Pseudorhizobium banfieldiae: one gene and its partner. The protein of the gene in region 1 interacts with the protein of each later gene in a pairwise test. Links are inferred from orthologs where the notes say so. Each region holds a gene or a part of one and is shown on either strand. Other genes may lie near its edges. The genes, in order: ligA and leuS.

The links.
Region 2: the proteins of ligA (region 1) and leuS interact in binary tests that used the Escherichia coli proteins (3 or more experiments, as listed by UniProt). The link is inferred for Pseudorhizobium banfieldiae from one-to-one orthologs.

Annotation. Positions count from the first base shown.
Region 1 is NZ_FO082820.1:2,070,038-2,082,169, forward strand. What follows is about bases 3,338-6,274. They hold ligA (NAD-dependent DNA ligase LigA), read right to left. Parts: upstream 5,918-6,274; coding sequence 3,758-5,917; downstream 3,338-3,757. Other genes in these bases: NT26_RS10235 (3'-5' exonuclease), read right to left, coding at 3,338-3,694; recN (DNA repair protein RecN), read right to left, coding at 5,982-6,274. Also shown: NT26_RS10215 (chemotaxis protein CheW), read left to right, coding at 1-190; NT26_RS10220 (hypothetical protein), read left to right, coding at 377-718; NT26_RS10225 (FAD-binding dehydrogenase), read left to right, coding at 871-2,532; NT26_RS10230 (CreA family protein), read right to left, coding at 2,537-3,028; more of NT26_RS10235, read right to left, coding at 3,104-3,337; more of recN, read right to left, coding at 6,275-7,655; NT26_RS10250 (outer membrane protein assembly factor BamD), read right to left, coding at 7,658-8,524; lpxC (UDP-3-O-acyl-N-acetylglucosamine deacetylase), read right to left, coding at 8,741-9,697; cell division protein FtsZ, read right to left, coding at 9,952-11,727; cell division protein FtsA, read right to left, coding at 11,813-12,132. UniProt on the Escherichia coli protein: DNA ligase that catalyzes the formation of phosphodiester linkages between 5'-phosphoryl and 3'-hydroxyl groups in double-stranded DNA using NAD as a coenzyme and as the energy source for the reaction.
Region 2 is NZ_FO082820.1:3,759,475-3,771,899, reverse strand. What follows is about bases 5,720-8,949. They hold leuS (leucine--tRNA ligase), read right to left. Parts: upstream 8,551-8,949; coding sequence 5,920-8,550; downstream 5,720-5,919. Other genes in these bases: NT26_RS18195 (YggS family pyridoxal phosphate-dependent enzyme), read left to right, coding at 8,740-8,949; NT26_RS18205 (hypothetical protein), read right to left, coding at 5,720-5,930. Also shown: tRNA uridine-5-carboxymethylaminomethyl(34) synthesis GTPase MnmE, read left to right, coding at 1-129; tRNA uridine-5-carboxymethylaminomethyl(34) synthesis enzyme MnmG, read left to right, coding at 165-2,039; 16S rRNA (guanine(527)-N(7))-methyltransferase RsmG, read left to right, coding at 2,039-2,653; NT26_RS18220 (ParA family protein), read left to right, coding at 2,675-3,460; NT26_RS18215 (ParB/RepB/Spo0J family partition protein), read left to right, coding at 3,475-4,350; holA (DNA polymerase III subunit delta), read right to left, coding at 4,351-5,391; more of NT26_RS18205, read right to left, coding at 5,379-5,719; more of NT26_RS18195, read left to right, coding at 8,950-9,399; NT26_RS18190 (propionyl-CoA synthetase), read left to right, coding at 9,492-11,423; septum site-determining protein MinC, read left to right, coding at 11,571-12,302; septum site-determining protein MinD, read left to right, coding at 12,332-12,425.

The DNA of each region.
Region 1 (12,132 bases):
CGGTCTTCTCGTCGAGCAGGTCTCGGACATGATGACCATCCGCTCCGAAGATCTCCAGCCGGCGCCGGAAATCATCCCGGAAGCCCAGCGCGCCTTCTGCCGCGGCATCGTGGCGCTGGAGAAGACGATGGTCTGCTTCCTCAACCTCGACACCGTAATCGCCGACGAACTGACTCGCGAAGCGGCCTGATCCCACGGCTCATCTCCGGTAATCTACAACCCGGAGATGACGCTTTCGTTATCTGCCCGTGATGGGTTTGCCTGATTCGCCTGGAACGATCTCGGCCGCCCAGTGTTGCCCTAGTGTCCCAACGGACAGCGAATTGTTCGGCTAAGCCAAGGCTTGTCGATCGGAAATCCACTAGGGAGAACAAACATGAAAAACGCCGTAACACTTGCTCTCGCCGCAGCCCTTTCCACCGCGTCGCTCGGCGGAATTGCATTCGCGCAGACTACCACTGGCTCCACAAGCGCATCCACCATGAGCGATGATGTTCGCATCGTCCGCATCGACGAGAACTCCGATAGCGACGACGCCAATAACCCGATTCCTGAGATGTTCCGCAACCCGACAGCAGACATGACGGCAGATGCCAAGGCTCAGGTTCAGGCAGACGCTGAGATCATGGCGGAACTGCAGGAAAACAGCATTGAACTTGACAATGTGCTGGCGATCGACACGGCAGCCAACGGCGGCAAAATCGTCTACGTGAAGTAAGCCGCCTCGTAAAGGACGAAACACGGAAGAGCCCGCCGACGCGGGCTCTTTCCGCGTTCCGGCCCGAGCTTGACTTTGCGGATATCGCGATGCCTCTATGGTTGGGGGAGATGGATGCACGAGTATGCGATAGCATCCTGACAGGAGGATCGATGAGCCGGGCCCAATCGGAAGTGATCGTCGTGGGCGCCGGCCTGGCGGGACTGGTGGCTGCGACGGAACTGGCTAATGCCGGCCGTTCCGTGACCATTGTCGACCAGGAGCCTGAGCAGAATCTCGGAGCCCAGGCCTTCTGGTCGCTGGGCGGTCTGTTCCTAGTCGATTCCCCCGAACAGCGCCGCATGGGTATCCGTGACAGTTACGAGCTCGCGCGCGGGGACTGGCTCGGATCCGCCGGCTTCGACCGTCCCGAAGACTACTGGCCCCGTGCCTGGGCCGAAGCCTATCTCGCCTTCGCCGCAGGCGAGAAGCGGGGCTGGTTGAGGGCCATGGGCCACCGCCTCTTCCCCGTCGTCGGCTGGGCCGAGCGCGGGGGCTGGTCGGCTACCTCACATGGAAATTCCGTCCCGCGTTTTCACATCACCTGGGGCACGGGCCCCGGCGTTGTCGAACCCTTTGAGAAGCGTGGCCGCGAGGCAGAGAGGGATGGCAGGATCCGCTTCCTATGGCGGCATCGGGTCGACCGGCTGATCGTAACCAACGGTGCAGTGACGGGCATCGCGGGGACGATACTCGAGCCCAGCGCAGCGTTGCGCGGGGCGGAAAGTTCTCGAACATCTGTGGGCGATTTCGAACTTCACGCACAGGCCGTGATCGTCGCGTCCGGCGGGATCGGCGGCGACCATGACCTCGTGCGCAGGGATTGGCCCGCCCGCCTCGGCCCGGCGCCGAAGTTCATGGTCTCCGGCGTGCCGAAGCACGTCGACGGACGGATGCTGGCGATCACGGAATCGGCCGGCGGGCGCATCATCAACCGCGACCGCATGTGGCACTACACGGAAGGTCTGCGCAACTGGAACCCTGTCTGGCAAAACCACGGTATCCGCATCCTGCCTGGTCCCTCCTCCATATGGCTTGACGCCACAGGCAAGCGCCTGCCGGCACCGTTTTTCCCGGGGTATGACACGCTCGGGACACTGCAGCACATTCTCTCCACGGGCTACGACTATTCCTGGTTCATCCTCAACCAGTCGATCATCCGCAAGGAATTTGCCCTCTCAGGTTCAGAACAGAATCCTGATCTCACCGGCCGCGACTGGCGGCTGACAGCCCGCCGCGCCGTCGGCCGTCGCGCGACGGGGCCGGTCGAGGCGTTCAAGGAGAATGGCGAGGATTTCGTCGTTGCGAATAGTCTCGATGAACTGGTGCGCGGCATGAACCGCATCGCCGGTAATGATCTGCTCAAGCTGGGAGGGATAGAGCGGCAGATCGTGGCGCGCGATCTTCAGATGACCAATCCCTACGGGAAGGACTTGCAGGTGATCGGCATCCAGAACGCCCGGCGGTCAATGGGCGACAAGCTGATCCGCACGGCACGGCCGCATCGCATCCTCGACCCGGCCCACGGCCCGTTGATCGCCGTGAAGCTCAACATCCTGACCCGCAAGACGCTCGGCGGGCTGGAGACAGATCTCTCGGCACGCGTTCTCGGCAATGACGGACAGCCGGTGCCAGGACTCTATGCCGTGGGCGAAGCGGCGGGCTTCGGAGGCGGAGGCATGCATGGCTACCGCGCGCTTGAAGGCACTTTCCTCGGCGGCTGTCTTTTTTCAGGTCGCGTCGCCGGACGCGCCGCGGCCGCAGCAATCGCGTGAGCGACTATGGCTTGCCGTTGGTCCAGTTCACTTCCTGCCCGTAAAGCGGCACGGTGGAGATGGCCATCTTGGCCGAGCCTTCGATAACCTGCCGCGAATGGGCGAGGTAGACCAGGGTATCGTTCGCCTTGTCATAGATGCGCTTGACCAGCAGGTCCTTCCAGATCAGCGAACGGCCCTGGCGGAAGACCTCTTCTCCTCCGCGCGAAAGGTCGATATCGCCGATCTCGATTGGTCCGGTCTGGCGGCAGGCGATTGAGCTGTTGGACGGATCCTCGAACCAGTTGCCCTGCTTCAGCCGGTCGATGATCGAGCGGTCGAAATAGGTGACATGGCAGGTCACACCCTTCACTTCCGGATCGGCGACCGCCTCTATGATGATGTCGTTGCCGATCCAGTCGACCCCTACCTTGCCGACGACTTCGGCAGAGGCAGCCGCCGCAAACAGACCAGCGGCCAGTGCCGCAGCAGAGACAAGCAAGGCAGGTCGTTTCATCATCGGGCACTCCGGTAAACCATCCGTGATCACAGATAAGCGCGACGGCGCAGGTTACAAGCGGAAGCAGCCGATCTACTTCAGCCGGCAGGTGCAGGGTGCATAACCACCGTCAAAGAGGCGGCCGACCTTCATGCCAATCAATGCCGGAATGTCGGGGATGTGTGACACCCCCAGCGAGTTTCCGATTGCGATCGCCGCACGTGCGCAGACATGGGCATCCTCGGCGGCATTGTGGTGCGCAAACTTCAACCCGAGATGAGCCGCCAGCACGTTGAGCCGGTGGGAGCCGAGATGCGGCCAGACCTTCTGGGACATCTTGACGCTACAGACATAGGAGAGTTCCGGATAGCCGCGGCGATAGAGATCGAGGCAAGCGCGCCAGACGCTGAAATCGAAGGCCGCGTTGTGCGCGATCATCGTCGCGCCGCGGAAATCCTCCTCGAACTCTTCCATCACCTCCGGAAACTCCGGCGCGTCTTCGACATGCTCCGGGCGGATGCCGTGGATGGCGATGTTGAAAGAGGAAAAGCGCATGTCCTGCGGGCGGATCAGCCGCTCCTCGACGCGCACGACCTCCCCATTCTCGATCCAGGCGAGCCCGACGGAGCAGGCACTGCCGCGCGTTTCGTTGGCGGTTTCAAAGTCGATGGCAATGGTTTTCAAGGTCGGCCCTAATTCTGCTGCCCAAGCCTTAGCGCAAGCGACCCTGATTCGGCAAAAGCGAGATCATCCCCCGATCAGCGCCAGCCATTCGTCCTCGTCCATGACCTCCACACCGAGCTCCCTCGCCTTGTCGAGCTTGGAGCCGGCACCCGGCCCTGCGACGACGTAATCGGTCTTCTTGGAAACGGAACCGGCCACCTTTGCACCGAGGCTTTCAGCGCGCGCCTTGGCTTCGTCTCGCGTGAACTTCTCCAGACTGCCGGTGAAGACTACCGTCTTGCCGGCGACGGGACTGTCAGCGGTGGAAACCTGTTCGGCGGCCTGAGGCGTCACCTCCTGCAGCAGACGTCCGATCACGTCGCGATTGCGCGGCTCTTTGAAGAACTCGACCATCGCCCGCGCCACCACTTCGCCGATCCCCTCGATATTGTTCAGGTTCTCCCAAGCCTCCCCCGTCAGATCGGCCGCCTCCTGCATCGCTTCCGAGAAAGCGTCATAGGTCCCGTAGGAGCGCGCCAAGAGCTTTGCGGTCGTCTCCCCCACATGGCGGATACCGAGTGCGTAAATGAAGCGGTGGAGCGCAATGGATCGCCGCTCGTCGATGGCGTCGAAGAGCTTGCGGACGCTCACCCTTCCGAAGCCCTCGATGTTCTCAAGCTTCGTGAGTGGCGACGCCTCCTGCCGCCTCCTCAATGTGAATATATCCGGAGCGGTCTTGATCGAAAACGCCGGATCGTCCGCCTCGAAGAAGAAGTCGATCTGCTTTGATCCCAACCCCTCGATGTCGAAGGCATTGCGTGACACAAAGTGTTTCAGATGCTCGGTCGCCTGTGCGCGGCAGACGAAGCCGCCGGTGCAACGAGTAACGGAATCGAGCTTGCCGGTCTTTCCGTTCTTCTCCCGCACCGCATGGCTGCCGCAGACCGGGCATTTCTTCGGAAACTCGTAAGGCACGGCATCCGCCGGGCGCTTTTCCATCAAGACATCGAGGACCTGCGGGATGACGTCCCCTGCCCGCTGCACGATCACGGTATCGCCGATGCGGATGTCATGCTCGTCCTCGCGGATGCGCTCACCGGAATTGCCGATGCCCTTGATGTAGTCCTCGTTGTGCAGCGTGGCATTTGTGACGACGACGCCGCCGACGGTCACGGGGGTCAGGCGCGCGACCGGCGTCAGCGCTCCGGTACGTCCGACCTGGATGTCGATCCGTTCCACCCGGGTGAACGCCTGCTCAGCCGGGAATTTGTGCGCGGTCGCCCAGCGTGGGCTACGCGAGCGGAAGCCGAGCCGCTGCTGCAGGTCGAGCCGGTCTACCTTGTAGACGACGCCGTCGATCTCGTAATCGAGGTCGGGCCGCTTCAGGCCGATTTCCGTGTAGTGGGCGATGATCTCCTCGACCGAATTCAGCCGCTTCATCAGCGGATTGACGGGGAACCCCCATTCCCGGAACTTCTCCACCATTCCCATTTGGGTGTCGGCCGGCATGTCGGAAATCTCGCCCCAGGCATAGGCGAAGAAGCGAAGGTTGCGGCTCGCGGTCACCTTTGCATCGAGCTGGCGCAGCGAGCCGGCGGCCGTGTTCCGCGGGTTGACATAGGTCTGCTTGCCCTCGGCCGCCATCCTCTCGTTGAGCGCCAGGAAATCGCTTTTCGTCATGTAGACTTCGCCGCGCACTTCCACGACGGACGGCACGCCGTCCGGGAGCTGGTTCGGGATTTCCTTGATCGTCAAGATGTTGGCAGTGACGTTCTCCCCCGTCGTGCCGTCGCCGCGGGTAGCGGCATTGGCGAGCCGGCCGTTCTCGTAGCGGATCGACATGGACAGTCCGTCGATCTTCGGTTCCGCGGTGAAGGCGATTGAACCGTCCGGGAGCTTGCCGAGGAAGCGGTAGACGGAGTTGATGAAGTCGCGTACGTCCTCGTCGGAAAACGTGTTGTCGAGCGACAGCATGGGGCGCGAATGGGTGATGGGCGCGAAGGTCGGGAGCGGCGCGGCACCGACCCGTAGCGACGGGCTGTCGGCCCGACGAAGCTGGGGAAACCGCTTCTCGACCGCATCATTGCGCCGCTTCAGCGCGTCATATTCCGCGTCCGAGATCTCTGGTGCATCATGACTGTGGTAGAGTTCGTCGTGCCGGGCGATCTCGGAGGCAAGGAAAGCAAGCTCCGCTGCCGCCTGTTCTTCGCTCAGTGAATCAACCGGTATTTGCGCGTCAGCCATGAAAGTCACTCCGAGATGGAGTCGCTTTTTTAGTGCAATTCCGGAGGATGGGAAGAGACCGGTTTCAGCCGCCGCCTGCCAGCAGACGCGCTGCAGCCGCGCGGGCCTCGTCGGTCACCGATGCACCAGCGAGCATGCGGGCAATCTCTTCCGTCCGGTGCTCCTGCGCCATGGTCGCGACCCGCGTGGCGATCTTCTCCGAGCCTTCGCCCGCGGGACCTTTGGAGATGAGCAGATGTGTTGCCGCACGCGCCGCCACCTGGGGCGCGTGAGTGACCGAGAGCACCTGCACTGTCGCCGACAACCGCTTCAGCCGCTGGCCGATCGCATCCGCGACGGCACCGCCCACTCCGGTATCGATCTCGTCGAAGACCAGCGTTGGGGCCGAACCGCGATCCGCCAGCGCGACCTTCAGCGCCAGCAGGAAGCGGGAAAGCTCACCGCCGGACGCGACCTTCATGATCGGACCCGGACGCGTACCCGGATTGGTCTGGACGTGAAATTCGATAGTGTCGATGCCCTCCGCGGTCGCTGCCTGCGGATCGGCCGTCATCTCGACCATGAAACAGGCCCGTTCCAATTTGAGAGCGGGGAGTTCTTCCATCACCGCTCTCGCCAGCGTCTGGGCGCCCTGCCGGCGCTTCTCCGACAGCGTCAGTGCCGCGGAATCGAAGGCAGCCTTCGCGGCGGCGGCCTGCTTTTCCAGCTGGCCGAGCTTCTCTTCACCGGCATCGAGATCGGCAAGATCGGCAACCATCTTCTCTGCAAGTGCTGGCAGGTCCGCGACGGCAACGGAATACTTTCGTCCCGCGGCCCTCAGCGCAAACAGTCGCTCCTCGACGCGCTCCAGTTCGCGGGGATCGAACTCCGTCTTTCTGAGCGCCGCCTCGACCTCCATCTGGGCGTTGGAGAGGCTGTTCAGGGCAGCATCCAGGAGTTCGACGGTTTCCTCCAGCAGGCCCGGCGCTTCGTGGCTCTTGCGCTCCAGCCGCCGCACCATGGAAGCGATCAAGGGCACGGGCGAGGCATTGCCGTTGAGGAACTCGGAGGCTTCGGAAATGTCGCCGGCGATTCGCTCGGCCTTCTGCATCTGCGAGCGCTGCTCCGCCAGTTCCTCTTCCTCGCCATCGCGGGGACTTAGCACTTCGAGCTCCTCGACGGATGCGCGAATGTAATCCGCCTCCCGCGCCGCCGCCTCGACATTGGCCCGATGCGCCTTGAAGGCGCGCTCGGCCTCCTTCCAAGTGCGATAGAGCCCCCCGACCTGCTTCACCTCATCGGCCAGGCCGGAAAACGCATCGAGCAAGTCGCGATGGGTGTTGGTGTCGGTCAGCGCCCGGTCGTCGTGCTGGCCATGAATCTCCACCAGAAGCTGGCCGATCTGCCGCATCAGCTGGACACTGACCGGCTGGTCGTTGATCGCCGCGCGAGTCCGCCCATCGGCGTTCTGGATGCGCCGGAAGATGAGGTCGCCGTCGTCATCGATGCCGCTGTCGCGGAGAAGCTGTCGGACGGGATGCTGCCCGGGCACGTCGAAGACGGCCGTTACCTGCCCCTTGTCCTCGCCGTGCCGGACGAGCCCGCCATCGCCTCGCCCACCGAGAGCCAGCGACAGGCTGTCGAGCAGGATCGATTTGCCTGCACCGGTTTCGCCCGTCAGCACGGAGAGGCCGGATTCGAAGGCAAGATCCAGCCGCTCGATCAGAACGATATCGCGGATCGAAAGCTGGACGAGCACGATCAGGCCCCGATGAGCTTTGCCCCTGCGCGAGAAATCCAGGAGCCACGGTTCTCACGCGGTTCCAGACCGCCCGTCTGCAGCAGCTTGTAGGAATCGGCATACCACTGGCTGTCGGGGTAGTTTCGGCCGAGCACGGCCGCCGCCGTCTGCGCCTCCTCCACGATCCCCATCGCATAATAGGACTCGACGAGGCGTGCGAGAGCTTCCTCGATCTGGTTGGTCGTGGGATAGCGCTCCACAACGGTGCGGAAACGCTGGATTCCCGCCAGATACTCCTTCCGCTCCAGGTAATAGCGGCCGACCTGCATCTCCTTGCCCGCGAGCTGGTCTCGCGCAAAGCGGATCTTGGCCTGCGCATCCTCGACGTATTCGGAATCGGGATAGTCGTTGACGACCTTGGACATGGCATCGATGGTCTGGGCGGCTGCGCGCTGATCCTGCGTCACGTCGGCAATCTGCTTGGAATAGGAAAGGCCAACCAGATACTGGACATAGGCCGAATCCTCGGTGTTCGGATACTGCTTCAGGTAACGGTTCCCGGTTGTGATCGCATCTTCGTTGCGCCCGAGCCGGTACTTGGCAAACGTGCTCATCACGAGCGCCTTGCGACCCCAGTCCGTGAACGGATGCTGGCGGTCGATGGAGTCGAACTTGCGGCTTGCTTCTGCGATGTTGCCGGCCTTCATGTTGGCCAGGCCCTGGTTGTAGAGAACTTCAGGTGGATCGGTCTCGACGCCCAGCTTGGTGATGTCGATATCCTTGTCGGACTGACACGCGGTTACTGCGACGCCGGCGCAGGCCAGAGCCATGGACACGAAGGCTATCCTCGCCGTTCTCTTCATTCCAACAGACCTCGCATAAGTCATTCGACAGTTCCCGATCGTCCCGCGCAATGGCGCCCCTGCACCAACTGGCCTTCTAGCCTTACAAGCAGGCGCTGGGCAACGCAATGCGGGCGCATTAACGCAATTTTGTGGCAAGGTTCCCTGCCCGGAAGGACGAAGGACCGCCGCGAAAACCGCAAGTCCGGTCAAAAAGAAAGGCCGCTCACAAGGAGCGGCCAGTTGGACTGGAAGATTGGATTAAGCAAACCAGGCGGCGACTTCCGGTTCCTTAACCGGTACGAACTCGACGGCGCGAACGCGGGTGCTGCGGACCGGTGCCTCGACGATCTCATAGGCCGTGGGGTCGCTGAGCAGAGCCTTCAGGGCGTTGGCGTTCATCTTGTGGCCGCCACGATAGGAACGGTAGCAACCGATGAACTGCGCGCCCGCCAGTGCGAGGTCGCCGACGGCATCGAGCGTCTTGTGACGCACGAACTCATCACCCTCGTAGCGAAGTCCCTCGACATTGACGATCGTGTCGTCGTCCGAGATCACCACGGAATTCTCCAGCGAGGAACCGAGAGCGTAACCGGCAGCCCACAGCCGCTCGACATCGCGCATGAACCCGAAGGTACGGGCGCGGGCAAGCTCTTCCTTGAAGGAGGCGGCCGTCAGGTCGCCCTTCCAGCTCTGCCGTCCGATCAGCGGCGTGGAGAAGTCGATCTCGACTTCGAAACGCGTGCCGTCGTAAGGGCGGAACTCCGACCAGGACGCGCCCGAATCGATCCGTACCGGCTTCACCACCCTGATGTAGCGACGCTTCGCGCCGAGGTTGACGATACCGGCCTGCTCCAGCGCCTCGATGAACGGATAGGAGCTGCCGTCCATGATCGGCATCTCGCCCGCATCCACCTCGACCACGACATTGTCGATCGACAGCGCATAAAGGGCGGCCATCACATGCTCGATGGTCGCAACCCATTTCGCCGGCGAGCCGCCCAGCACGGTGCAGAGATCGGTTGGTCCGAGCTGTGCCGAAACCGCGCGGTATTCCACCGAACTGCCATCGTCCAGACTGCGGCTGAACATGATGCCGGTACCGGCCTCCGCAGGCTGGAAGGTGATGGTGACCGGAGCGCCCGAATGCACCCCGATACCCGTCATTGTGACGGGGGCTGCAATGGTCGTCTGGAAACCGAGGAGTCCGATTGTCATTCGTCTTGCTTTCTCATGCGTTAGTCCTGATCCTCGATCAAGACCTTGGCAGCAGGCGTGACCGCGATCCGCGAGTCACCTGCCTTCTTGCTGCTTTTCTACGCAGAGTGCTGGAACATTCCAAATCACTGTTCATTTCGGATTGTTACGCGGCCAAGCTTCAGAAATCATGGAGCTTTTCCGCACAGGCCCACGACAACGTGCGAAGGCCCGAAACACCGTTCCGGGCCTTCGTTCAAACTGTTGCCGCAGCCTCAGTTGTGCTGGCGGCGCAGGAAGGCAGGAATCTCCAGCTGGTCGTCCTCATGATGCATGCCGGCCTGAGGGACGGCACGTCCATGGTCGTCCAGCTGACCGCGACGCGGTGCGTAGAGATTGGCCTCTGCCGACAGCGGACGGCGCTGCTGCGGAGCCGCACTCGGTGCCGGCGCGGTCATGTCAGCCGCGACCTGCTCGTCATCTTCACGACGGCCGAGCGAATTGGTGATCCGCTTCAGGAGGCCCATCGGACCGCGCTCTTCCTGCACGTGCTGTGCCGGATGGGCGCGATGGTCCATCTCTGCCTTGACGACCGGCGGGAAGTCTTCGACCTTCGGCATGCGAACGGGCTCGGGAACCATCGCCGGCGCGACCTGCTCATGGTGCAACTGAGGCGCCATGCGGGGTGCGGGCTGGGCAGCGACCGGTGCCGGCTGTGCCGCCATCACCGGGGCGGCCGGAGCCCGAAGAACGGGAGCTTCTGCCGGCGCTGCGGCGAAGATGCGGCTCTGCGGACGGAACTCCGGCTCTGCCGGAGTAGCAACGGGCTGCTGTGCGACCGGCTGCGGAGCGGCTTGGCGCGGCATGTCAGCGATGGCCAGTTCGCGTTCCATCTCGGCTTCTGCCTGGCGGATGGTCTCGGCAATCGGATCCACAGCCTTCGGTGCCTGCGCGATCGGAGCCGGCTGCGGTGCAGCAGCGGCCGGGGCGGCGGACGGTGCGATCGCGGCCGACGGACGGATCACCGGGCGTGCGGCAGCGGCGGCCGGCCGAGTATCGGTGAAGCGGCCGTCCATCTGTGCCGCGGCACGATCGATGCCGGTTGCCACGACTGAGACGCGGATAAGTCCTTCCAAGGCCTCGTCGAAGGTCGCGCCGAGGATGATGTTGGCGTCCGGATCGACTTCCTCGCGGATGCGGGTTGCCGCCTCGTCGACTTCGAAGAGGGTGAGGTCGCGACCGCCGGTGATGGAGATCAGCAGGCCCTGCGCCCCCTTCATCGAGGTCTCGTCGAGGAGCGGGTTGGCGATCGCCGCTTCGGCGGCCTGCATGGCGCGGCCGGGGCCGGAAGCCTCGCCGGTCCCCATCATCGCACGTCCCATTTCACGCATGACCGAGCGGACGTCGGCGAAATCGAGGTTGATGAGGCCTTCCTTCACCATCAGGTCGGTGATGCAGGCGACGCCTGAATAGAGCACCTGGTCGGCCATCGCGAAGGCATCGGCGAAGGTGGTCTTGTCGTTGGCAATGCGGAAGAGGTTCTGGTTGGGGATGACGATCAGCGTGTCGACCGACTTCTGCAGTTCCTGGATGCCGGATTCGGCAAGCCGCATGCGGCGCTGGCCCTCAAAGTGGAACGGCTTGGTGACGACGCCCACGGTGAGGATGCCCTTGTTTCGGGCAGCCTGCGCCACGACCGGAGCGGCACCCGTTCCTGTCCCGCCGCCCATGCCGGCCGTGACGAAGCACATGTGGGTGCCGTTCAGGTGGTCGACGATCTCGTCCAGGCATTCTTCGGCGGCGGCGCGACCAACTTCCGGCTGGGAACCTGCACCCAGACCTTCGGTAACCTGCACACCCATCTGGATGATCCGGTCGGCCTTCGTCATCGTCAGCGCCTGCGCGTCGGTGTTGGCGACAACGAAATCGACGCCTTCCAACCCGGCGGTGATCATGTTGTTGACGGCATTGCCGCCGCCACCGCCAACGCCGAAGACGGTGATGCGGGGCTTCAGTTCAGTGATGTCCGGCTTCTGCAGCTTGATAGTCATGGGTACCGTTCCTTCTAACTCTGGCCGCATCGCCGCCGGCCGATTCATTGCTGTTCTTCATGCCGCCGCCCTGTTGGGACGGACGTCAAAAACTCTCCTTGAGCCACTGGCCCATACGAGCCAGCCGGCCATTTCCACTGCCGAGGGAGCTTATCAGCCCCCCCTGCGAAGCATGCGTCTCCATCTCGGCCACCTGCGGATAGATCATCAGCCCAACAGCCGTGGAAAATGCGGGGCCCTTGGCTGCGACTGGCAGGCCGGAAATCCCCATCGGGCGCCCGATCCGCACGTTGCGAGCCAGGATCCGGCGCGCCGTCTCCGGCAGCCCCGTCAGCTGGCTGGCACCACCCGTCAGGACGACGCGCTTGCCGACGATCGGGCTGAAGCCGGACTTCTCGATCCGGT
Region 2 (12,425 bases), 1.7 Mb from region 1 along the record:
GAAACCGAGCTGGAGCTGCGGGCAGAGCATCTGCGGGGAGCAGCGACCGCTTTGGGACGAATTACGGGCCAGGTGGACGTGGAGCAGCTACTCAACGTCATATTTTCACAGTTTTGTATCGGCAAGTAACGTGATTCACGTGAAACACTCACCGCAGGTGGACCATGAACAAGCGATATGACGTGATTGTAATTGGCGGAGGCCACGCCGGTTGCGAGGCGGCCAGCGCCGCAGCACGGACGGGAGCGCGGACGGCGCTTGTGACCCATCGCCGAGACACTATCGGCGTGATGTCCTGCAATCCCGCTATTGGCGGCCTCGGCAAAGGCCATCTGGTTCGGGAAGTGGATGCGCTGGATGGCCTGATGGGTCGCGTCGCAGACGCAGCCGGTATCCAGTTTCGCATGCTGAATCGGCGCAAGGGCCCGGCTGTTCGTGGGCCGCGTACCCAGGCTGATCGGAGGCTATATCGTGAAGGAATGCAGCGCGAGATTTTCAATCATGTCAATCTTGATGTGGTCGAAGGCGATGTTTTCGATCTGGACGTCACGGAAGGGAAAGTTGCGGGCGTGATCCTCTCGGATGGTCGACGGTACGCATGTGTGGCGGCCGTTCTGACAACCGGCACCTTCCTGCGCGGCCTTATCCATATCGGATCTGAACGCTTTCCGGCGGGGCGAATGGGCGAAGGACCGTCAGTGGGGCTATCCGCAACCCTCGAACAACTCGGCTTACGCCTTGGGCGACTTAAGACCGGCACGCCGGCCCGGCTTGATGGAACCACAATCGACTGGGATGGTATCGGGCGCCAGGAAGCAGATAAAGATCCGGTCCCGTTCTCGTTCCTCACGGAGGCCATAACGACGCCACAGATTGCCTGCGGTATCACCCGGACGACCAGCGTCACTCATCGGATTATCGAAGAGAACATTCACCGATCCGCTATGTACTCTGGCCAGATCGAAGGCGTTGGCCCACGTTACTGCCCCTCAATTGAAGACAAAATCGTCCGCTTCGGCGAACGAGACGGTCATCAGATTTTCCTGGAGCCAGAGGGTCTCGATGATGATACCGTTTACCCTAACGGCATTTCCACCTCCCTGCCCGCTGACGTACAGGAAGCGTTCATCCATAGCATACCGGGGCTCGAACACGCTCGGATCCTGCAGCCGGGCTACGCCATTGAATACGACCACGTCGACCCTCGAGAACTCTCTTCATCTCTGCAACTCCGCAAGATGCCCGGCCTTTTCCTTGCCGGGCAGATCAACGGAACCACAGGATATGAGGAAGCCGCCGCGCAGGGGCTTGTAGCGGGCCTCAATGCCGCTCGTCTTGCAGGTGATCAAGATACGTATACCTTCAGCCGTTCCAGCTCCTATATCGGCGTCATGATCGACGATCTGACCAGCCGAGGGGTTACCGAGCCCTATAGGATGTTCACCTCGCGCGCCGAATACCGGCTGTCGCTCCGAGCAGATAATGCTGATGAGCGGCTCACGCCGGTAGGCGTTGAGCTCGGGCTGGTTTCGACAGTAAGAAGGGAACGGTTTGAGAGGTACGAGAACGACCTTGAGGATTGGCGGGGTCAGCTGACGAGTGTTTCGGTAACGCCAAACGAGGCGGAACGATTCGGCATTAGTCTTAACCGGGATGGACAACGCCGCACGGCCATAGACCTTCTTGCGTATCCTGATATCGATCCGGAGAAGATCCGCGCGATTTGGCCGGAACTCCGCGCGATGTCGGAACGCACCGCAGCTGCTCTCAAGATCGAAGCCGGTTATGCAGTTTATCTCGAGAGGCAGGAGAGCGACGTTCTGGCTCTTCGGCGTGACGAGGGGGTGTCCATACCACCGGACTTTGACTACCAAGTACTGTCTGGTCTCTCCAATGAGTTAAAGACGAAGCTTTCGAGCCTGAGACCAGCGAATCTGGCCCATGCTTCTCGAATTGAGGGAATGACTCCAGCCGCATCCGCCCTGCTCCTCGCCAATCTTCGTAGGCAGGAGAGAGAGCATAAGGAACGCGTATCGTAATGTTGTTGAACGGCAGGCCTGTTTCACGTGAAACGCATCAGCGGCTAGAGCATTTCGCAGAGCTTTTCCAAAAATGGGCGAAGCGCATCAACCTCGTTGCACCATCGACCCTGGAGGAAGTCTGGAGCCGTCACATCGAGGACAGTGCTCAGGTGTTTCAGATCCACCCGCAGCCAGCTGAATGGATCGATCTCGGCTCCGGCGGTGGTTTCCCTGGCATCGTGACGGCCATATTGCTTGCTGAGGCAAATGATGGCTTCGTGCATCTGGTTGAAAGCAATCAGAAGAAGGCAGCGTTCCTACGGGTGGCGCTGATGGAGTGCGGGGCGAGGGGCTCTGTATACCCCGGCCGGATCGAAGAGGCTCAAACGAAGATTGCCCATTGCGACATGATTTCCGCACGAGCATTGGCCGAGCTCAACCTGCTGTTTCGCTACTCCTCCCCCTGGATGGTCGGAAAATCCTGCCGTGCCCTTCTCCACAAAGGCCGGGATTACCAGCGCGAGGTAGAGAAAGCGCGTAGCGACTGGGACTTTGATCTGGTAATACATACCAGCGCCGTCGAGAACGACTCAGTGATCCTCGAAATCAGCGGACTCCGGCCAAAGGTTTGATCTAGCCTCGTCAGGTGCGGCATGACTAACGGCAATCGTATCATCACAATCGCCAACCAAAAGGGTGGGGTGGGCAAGACCACGACTGCCATCAACCTCGCCACGGCGCTTGCAGCCATAGGCGAAACCGTCTTGATCATCGACCTGGACCCACAGGGGAATGCAAGTACCGGCCTTGGAATCGATCGAAGAGATCGGGAATTGTCATCCTACGACCTTCTGATGGGTACTCATTCCGTCGAACAGACCGTCCTGCCGACGGCTGTGCCCAACCTTTCTATCGTGCCCTCAACCATGGATCTCCTCGGGCTTGAGATGGAGATATCGCAAGAAGCTGATCGGGTGTTCAGGCTCAAGCGGTCGCTCTCGGCCGCGATGCCTTATACATATATCATCGTCGATTGCCCCCCGTCGTTCAACCTGCTGACCATGAACGCCATGGCCGCAGCGCAATCCGTCCTTGTGCCGCTGCAGTGCGAGTTCTTTGCGCTCGAGGGCTTGAGCCAGCTACTCGAGACGGTGAATCAGGTTCGTCAGACGGTTAATCCCGCGCTCGACATCCAGGGCATCGTGCTCACCATGTTCGACTCCCGGAACAATCTGGCGCAGCAGGTGGTGAACGATGTGCGCACCTATCTCGGGGACAAGGTCTACCATACGCTGATCCCGCGCAATGTCCGTGTTTCCGAAGCTCCCAGCTACGGAAAACCCGCGATCCTCTATGATCTGAAATGCGCCGGCAGTCAGGCGTATCTGCAGCTGGCGTCGGAAGTGATTCAGCGTGAGCGTCGGCGAAAAGCGGCGTAACGAAAGGACCAAGTATGAGTGATGATCTTTCGAAGCGTCGCCTTGGCAGGGGTCTTGCTGCACTGATCGGTCAGATGGATCAGCCGCTGCCAGTCGACGCCGCCCCAAAGGAGATCAGTGCCGACCGGATGGTCCCGATAGAACATGTCAGCCGAAATCCGCGAAATCCGCGGCGCCAGTTCGATGAGGCGGAGCTCCAGGATCTCGCCAGTTCGGTCAGCCAGCATGGGATCGTTCAGCCCGTGGTCGTCCGGCCGGTCGGCGACCGATATGAGATTATCGCTGGAGAGCGGCGTTGGCGCGCTGCACAGCTCGCTGGGCTTCACGAGATTCCCGTCATTGTCAGGGACGTCGATGACCGGACGGCCTTGGAGATCGCGATCGTCGAGAACGTCCAGCGTGCCGACCTCAATCCTCTGGAAGAGGCGTTAGGTTACGATCAACTGATCGCGGAATACGGCTATACCCAGAATGACCTCGGCGGGATCATCGGCAAAAGCCGCAGCCATGTGGCCAACAGCCTCAGGCTCCTGAAGCTCCCAGAGCCTGTCCGTGACATGCTCGCCTCCGGCGAATTGTCTGCCGGCCATGCTAGGGCCCTTGTCACGACATCCAATCCGGTTTCCCTAGCTCGTACGATCGTCGCAAAGGGAATGTCGGTTCGGGATGCGGAGCGGCTGGCCCAGAACGACATCAAGGCACAGTCTGAGCCCAATCAATCCAAGGTAGAGAAAAAGGACTCCGATACACTTGCACTGGAGCGGACGTTGTCGGACTCGCTTGGTCTGGATGTCAGGATCAACCACAAGGGCGGGCCTGGCCAGATCCGCATCAATTATCGGACGCTCGATCAACTGGAAGAGATCTGCCGACTCTTGGAACGGCGCTGATCATCTCTGCTGACGAGCAGATTGCAGCGCAACCGCCATAAGCGTTTGAAACGCGATGCTCTGCTCCAAGCTTTGCCTTTGGCGAGATTGCAGGATCGCAGACTGGAGGCGGTGTCCCTCTCGAGACAGCGCTTCCGTGCGCCAGCGTCCGAGCGCCCTTTCGATCAGCGGCTTGCGCTTGAAGTGGATGTGCCGCCCGAGCGTCATCATGACCTGAGATGCCTGGACTTTCTTGTCGTCCATTTCGGTGCGCATGAGTTCCATCATCTGGAACTGCTTGAGACAGGATTGCAGGACGAGAAATACCGGTGTCCGCGAGGTTTCGATCTTCTGCAGCGCATGGCGGAGCGCTACCAGGTCACCTGTAAGGACCGCGTCGACCGCCTCATCCGGTGAAACGCCACTCGCATCACCGATGATCGCAGTTACGTCCTCCTCCTCGACCATGACCTTGCCGCGGCAGTAGAGCGCGAGTTTCCGGACCTCGTTACGCGACGCCACGCGGTCGCCGCCCAGCAAATCGAGCAGCTGATGCCGTGCTGCAGGCGAGATCGACAGGCCATCCTCCGCGAGCAACGTATCGATGAGGGCGTTCAGCGCCTTGACGTCGTCGGGGTAGCAGGGTGTTATCGCGATCGTCTTTGCAGGCTCTGCAATCTTCCGCAAGCCGCTGCCCTTCTTGAGGTCGGCTGCCTCGATAATCAGGGCATTGGCGGGGGGACTCCCCTCAGCAAGAACAGCGAGAGCATCGACCACCGCCTTCTCGTTGGCGGCATTTCGAAGCCAGACGAGCTTTTTGTCGCCGAAGAGACCAAGGGAGTTTACTTCGTCAAGCAGGCGGCCCGGATCGCTTTGCAGGTCCGACACGTCAAGCTTTAGCGTCGCGAAGGGATCCTCCTGAGCGATGCCAGTTTTGCGGGCGAGCAGGGCAGCACGCTCGGATACAAGGCCGCGATCCGGGCCGTAGATGACGAACACACGATAGAGTTCATGCGCCTTTTCGGCGAAATGATCGAACTCGTGTGACTTTATTTCTGCCATGTCACCTGCGGTGGTGGCTGGTTTGCCAAGGCAATGGCGAGATCGGCGCGGATGAACTCGGCCACCTCTCGTGCTGCCCGGTTTTCCGCATCCCGAACAGAGCGGAGTTCCGCAAACTCCTGGCGCGAGACGTCCAGCAGCGCAGTGGCCGTCCTGCTGCCTCTCTTGAGGATCTCTCCATCAGAAACGCGGGACAAGGTGTAGGATCCTGCCACGATGACACGCCCTGGCTGAAGCTGGCCCGCGTCTTCATCGTCTAGGATATCACTGTAGCTCGACGAAACACTCAGCTCTACCTGATACGAGGGGTTGGCTGCTTCCCCACTGCCTCTAGATGTGAGGAAGACGAGATGGTTTCGAACAACCTGCCCTACCCGCGTTCCAGCGTCGGAGAAGCCGACACCTGCAAGCGCGGCGCCGCTGCCGGACGCTTCACCATAGAGCGGACGCACCTGACATGCGGCCAACCCGGCCACAAGGATGATGCCCGAAACGACGGCGCCGATCAGGCGAAGGGTGCGGAGGGTGTCAGACGACAATGTTTACGATCCTTTGTGGAACGACAATGATCTTCTTCGGCTGCCGGCCATCCAGGGCGGAGCGCACGGCACCTAACTGCAGAACCGCTGCCTGGACGGCATCTTGGTCTGCGTCACGGACGATTGTCAATTCGGCCCGCTTCTTGCCGTTGATCTGCACCGGAAGCATGATCTCGTTCTCGACCACCAGTGCATCATCATAGCGTGGCCATGCAGCCTGCGCTAGCATTCGTCCGTTGCCGAGCGCTGCCCAGCACTCCTCCGCCAAGTGTGGTGTCATTGGCGCGACAATCTGAACAAGAATCTCTGCGGCGTCCCGAACGGCGGCGAGGAACAAGGCGTCACCGTCGCCAGCGGCGACCCGCGCCAGGGGTGCCGCGAGCGCGTTCACAAGTTCGTAGATCCGCGCAACGGCCTTGTTGAAGGAGAGCTTGTCATAATCATCCTGGACCGCCTTCAGCGTCCTGTGGGCAATTTGGGAAACGGCCAGTGCCTCGCCTTCGCGTGCCGGTGCCGGCGCCACTCCTTTAAGATTGTCGGCCGCTTCCGAGATCAGACGCCAAAGACGCTGAGTAAAGCGGTGTGCGCCCTCCACGCCGGCTTCCGACCAGATGACGTCGCGGTCCGGCGGTGAATCGGAGAGTACGAAAAAGCGGGCGGTGTCGGCCCCGTAGGACGCGATGATGTCGTCCGGATCGACCACGTTCTTCTTCGACTTCGACATCTTCTCGATCGAGCCAATCGCGATTTCCTCGCCGGTTGCGAGCAATGTTGCACGGCGCCTCCCGTCAGTTTCCTCGATACGGATATCGGCGGGCGCAACCCATTCCCCCGATGGCCCGCTGCCGCGGCGGTAAGTCTCATGGACGACCATGCCCTGAGTGAAGAGACCCTTGAATGGCTCCTTCACTTCGACATGGCCTGTTTCCTTCATCGCGCGGGTAAAGAACCGCGAGTAGAGAAGATGGAGGATGGCGTGCTCGATGCCACCGATATACTGGTCCACCGGCAGCCAATGGTTAGCCGCCTTCGGATCCGTCGGCTCATCCTGCCAAGGTGCCGTGAAGCGGGTGAAGTACCAGCTGGAATCGACGAAGGTGTCCATCGTGTCGGTCTCACGACGGGCGTCACCGCCGCATTGCGAGCAGGCGACGTGACGCCATGTCGCATGTCGGTCCAGCGGATTGCCGGGTTGGTCGAAGGTCACGTCGTCGGGAAGCCGGACCGGCAGGTCCATCTTTGGTACCGGGACGACACCACATACCTCGCAATGGATCACGGGGATCGGGCAGCCCCAGTAACGCTGGCGCGAGATGCCCCAGTCCCGCAGGCGGAAGTTCACCTTGCGCTCGCCTTGGGGCTTGTTGCCAAGCATCGTCTCCGACAACCGTCTGGCGACCGTCTCGAACGCTTCTTCGGTTGAGAGGCCGTCGAGGAAGCGCGAGTTGATCATCACGCCATCGCCATCGTAGGCAGTGTCACCGATCGCGAAATTCCCTGCGTCGTCGCCTGCCGGCATAACGACCGGCACTACGGGGAGATCGTACTTGCGTGCAAAATCCAAGTCGCGCTGGTCGCCCGACGGGCAGCCGAAGATCGCGCCGGTACCATAGTCCATCAACACGAAGTTGGCGATGTAGACCGGTAGCTCCCAGCTTGGATCGAGCGGATGCCTGACCCGGATGCCAGTGTCCATACCCTTCTTTTCGGCCGTTTCCAGCGCTGCCAGCGAAGTACCCTGCCTGCGGCACTCGTCGGCGAAGGCTTCGATAGCCGGATTCGCGGCTGCTGCTTCCCTTGCCAGCGGATGATCTGCCGCGATCGCCAGGAAGGAGGCGCCGAAGAGGGTGTCGGGACGGGTCGTATAGACCGTCACCTCGGACTGGCCTGCCGGTGCGGTTTCGGCCACAAGCTCCCAACGGATCGTCATCCCCTCCGACCGGCCGATCCAGTTCTTCTGCATCAGACGGACCTTTTCGGGCCACTGATCGAGCGTATCGAGGGCGTCCAGCAGATCCTGGCTGAAGTTGGTGATCTTGAAGAACCACTGCACCAGCTCACGCTGCTCCACCAGAGCGCCGGATCGCCAGCCGCGTCCGTCGATAACCTGTTCGTTGGCAAGCACGGTGTGGTCAACGGGATCCCAGTTGACCTTGGAGAGCTTACGGTAGACGAGCCCCTTTTCCATCATGTCGAGGAAAAGATGCTGCTGCCGGTGGTAGTAGTCGACGTCGCACGTGGCGAACTCCCGCGACCAGTCGAGCGACAGGCCCATCGCCTTCAGCTGGGCCTTCATTGAAGCGATATTCTGATAGGTCCACTCCTTGGGGTGAACCTTGTTGTCACGCGCGGCGTTCTCGGCCGGCATGCCGAAGGCATCCCAGCCCATTGGGTGGAGGACGTTATAGCCCCTCGCCCGCTTGTAGCGCGCCACAACATCGCCCATGGCATAGTTGCGGACGTGGCCCATGTGAATGCGGCCAGAGGGATAGGGGAACATCTCGAGGACGTAATATTTCTCGCGCGGGTCGGCGTTGTCGGTCTCGAAGACCTTGGCCTCGCTCCAGATCTTCTGCCAGCGCGGCTCGGCGTCGCGCGGATTATAACGTTCACTCGCCATTTCTATGATATTCCGGGGTAAATGCAGACTGGGATTGGTCAGACCTTCATCATGAAACCCTGCAAGCGTCAAGTTTTCCGGGCATCTCGCCGGGTAAAGTTTGGCGCCGAGCACAAGCGCGGCTTGGCAGGCGGATAGGGGCCAGTTAAGCGGTGTGCGACCTTTGATAGCGAGCGCGAGGGAAACGAGATGACGTCAGAGGAACGGCTGCAGGATGTGCTGGCACGGATCACGGACGCAGAGCGAAGGGCCAAACGGCAGCCGCAGTCAGTGACGCTGGTGGCCGTGTCGAAAACCTTTGATGCGGAGGCGATCCGTCCGGTCATCGCGTCCGGTCAGCGGGTGTTCGGGGAGAATCGCGTTCAGGAAGCCCAAGGCAAATGGCCGGCACTGAAGGAGGAGTTCAAGGACATCAAACTTCACCTGATCGGTCCGCTGCAATCCAACAAGGCCGCCGATGCCGTGGCACTCTTCGATGTGATCGAGACGGTCGACCGCGAGAAAATCGCGCGGGCGCTTGCCGATGAAATGCAGAAGCAGGACCGCCAACCCCGTCTCTATGTGCAGGTCAATACCGGGCTGGAGCCGCAGAAGGCTGGTATCGCGCCAAGGGAGACAGTGGCATTCGTGGACTTCTGCCGGGGCGACCTTGAGCTTTCGATCGAAGGTCTGATGTGCATACCTCCCGCGGACGAAAACCCCGGGCCGCACTTTGCACTTCTGGCCAAGCTTGCTGATCAGTGCGGCTTGCAGAAGCTCTCGATGGGAATGTCGGGAGACTTCGAGACGGCGATCGAGTTCGGTGCTACCAGCGTTCGGGTGGGGTCGGCCATTTTTGGCAATCGTTAAGGCCCCCTTAGAGCTTTAGTCTGGCTTTCCGTGGCCGTCTGCATCATCCTAAACTGGTTCCAAATGCTGCGCTGGGACCACGGGAGGAGCAGATGCAGAGCACATACTTCGACATCTATCGGGAGTGGCAGACGGCTCCGGAGGAGTTCTGGCGCCGTCAGGCGGAGACGCTTCATTGGTTCAAGCCGATCGAAAAGGTCTTCGACAAGGACCAGGGCGTTTATGGACGCTGGTTCGTCGGCGGTGAGACGAACACTTGCTACAACTGCATAGATCGGCACGTGAGCAAGGGACGCGGCGACCAGACGGCGCTGATCTACGACAGCGCGATGAACGGCGACAAGAGGAAGTACAGCTTCGACGAGATGCTCGTCGAGGTCCAGGCTATCGCCGCCGTGTTGCGCAATCACGGCGTGGGCAAAGGCGACCGGGTCGTCATCTACATGCCCATGGTTCCCGAAGCTGTCTTCTCAATGCTGGCCTGTGCGCGCCTCGGGGCGGTCCATTCCGTGGTATTCGGCGGATTTGCCGCGCACGAGCTTGCCGCCAGGATCGACGACTGCGGTGCCAAGGTAGTGATCAGCGCCAGTTGCGGACTGGAGCCCGGCCGGGTGGTCGCCTACAAGCCCCTGCTCGATCACGCGCTCGGTATCGCGAAGGTCAAGCCGGATTTCTGCCTTGTCCTGCAGCGGGACGAACTGCATGCGGCGCTGCGCTATGAGCATGGCGACGTCGATTTCCGCCAGGCGGTCGAGATCGAGAAGGTCAACGGCACGGTGGTCGATTGCGAGCCGGTAACTGCCACCGATCCCTTGTATGTGCTCTACACGTCTGGAACCACGGGTCAGCCCAAGGGAGTGATCCGTGACAATGGCGGGCACATGGTGGCGCTCAACTGGACGATGAAGAACCTCTACGGGGTCGAAGCTGGCGAGGTGTTCTGGGCCGCCTCCGACATCGGCTGGGTCGTCGGGCACTCCTACATCGTCTATGGCCCGCTTCTTGCCGGAAACACGACCGTCCTGTTCGAGGGAAAGCCGGTCGGAACTCCCGATGCCGGAACCTATTGGCGGATTGTATCTGAGTATGACGTGAAGGTCCTTTTCACGGCCCCCACGGCGTTCCGCGCCATCCGCCGGGATGATCCGGAGGGAAAGCTTGTCGAAACATACGACCTGTCCGGCTTGCGTGCCCTCTTCCTCGCAGGCGAGCGGGCCGATCCGGAGACGCTGAAATGGGCAGAGCAGGTGCTGCAGGTTCCCGTGATCGACCACTGGTGGCAGACAGAAACGGGCTGGCCCATGGTTGGCAACCCGGTGGGCCTGGGGCTGTTGCCGTTCAAGCCAGGTTCGCCGACGCACCCCATGCCAGGATATCTGATCGAAGTGCTGGATGATGCGGGCCATCCTGTTCCGACCAACACGCTCGGCAATATCGTCGTGAAGCTGCCCTTGCCGCCCGGTTGCCTCGTCAGCTTCTGGAATGCGGACGAGCGTTTCCGTCAGGGATGCCTCGAGGAGTTCCCGGGCTACTACAAGACGGCGGATGCCGGCATGCTTGATGACGATGGCTACCTCTTCGTGATGGCGAGGACGGACGACATCATCAACTGCGCCGGCCATCGGCTTTCCACGGGTGCGATGGAGGAGGTCTGCGCCATGCATCCGGATGTCGCGGAGTGTGCCGTGGTCGGCGTCGCGGATTCCCTCAAGGGGCAGATCCCCTGCGGCTTCCTCGTCCTCAAGAACAACGTAACCCGCGATGAGAAGCTGATCGAGAAGGAGGTCGTCGACCTTGTCCGCAACGAGATCGGGCCAGTCGCCGCCTTCCGTACCGTGATGGTCGTGAAACGACTGCCGAAGACACGGTCGGGCAAGATCCTGCGTGGAACGATGCAGAAGATCGCCGATGGGATGCCGTGGAAGATGCCTGCCACCATCGATGACCCGGTGATCCTCGACGAGATCATCGAGATCCTCAAATCCAAGGGATATGCCAAGGGCGCCGCCGACACGGCAGCCTGACCACGACCTGGCAATTTGCAGAAGGGCCCCCACTAAAGCGGGGGCCTTTCGCATTTCAGCATGTGTGCACCTTAAGCTCCGCACCAGCCAGTTAACATATTGTTAACCATGCCTACGCTACACCGATCTAACCATTTCTTTACGTAGATGACCAAAGTGCTAACAGACGCTCGCTCGATCCGAATCAAGGGCCGCTCCTTTCTTGCGGTCGTCCTGTCGCCCGACCTGCCGCTCGACGAGTGGCTGACGCGGCTCGACGACCTCGCCTCGCGTTCCGCCGGGTTTTTCCTCGGGCGCCCCGTGGTCCTGGACGTCACGGATCTCGATGTCGATCGTGGGCAGTTGAAGGAACTGCTTGCCGCATTCGCCGAACGCAATGTCAGCATCATGGGGATCGAGGGCGCGCGTCCCTCGCTGCTCGGTCCGGGCATGCCGCCAGGTCTCAAGGGCGGCCGTCCCGTTTCCGAGGACAGCATGGCGAGGGAGCCCGCCGTCGAGCTACCCGCCGCTAGTGCCGCCCCGGAAGTCGCCCGGGACGTTCGTCCCGCGCTACAGTCGATAATCGTCCGGGAACCGATCCGGTCCGGGCAATCCGTCATCTTTCCGGAAGGCGATGTCACGGTGATCGGATCCGTCGCCTCCGGCGCGGAGGTGATCGCAGGTGGTTCCGTTCATATCTACGGCGCTCTTCGCGGCCGGGTCATGGCAGGATCGGTCGGCAATTCCTCGGCGCGCATCTTCTGCCGCAAGCTCGATGCAGAACTGCTTGCGATCGATGGCATCTACCAGGTTGCCGAGAACATGGCAGCCAACCTGAAGGGCCAGCCCGTCCAGCTCTGGCTCGAAAACGATACAATAATGGCTGAGAAACTCGCCTGAGCCAAAAGGCCGGAACACAGGAGAAGACCATGGGGAAAGTCATTGTAGTGACATCAGGCAAGGGCGGGGTCGGCAAGACGACATCGTCCGCGGCGCTCGGCGCAGCCCTGGCCCAGAAGGGCG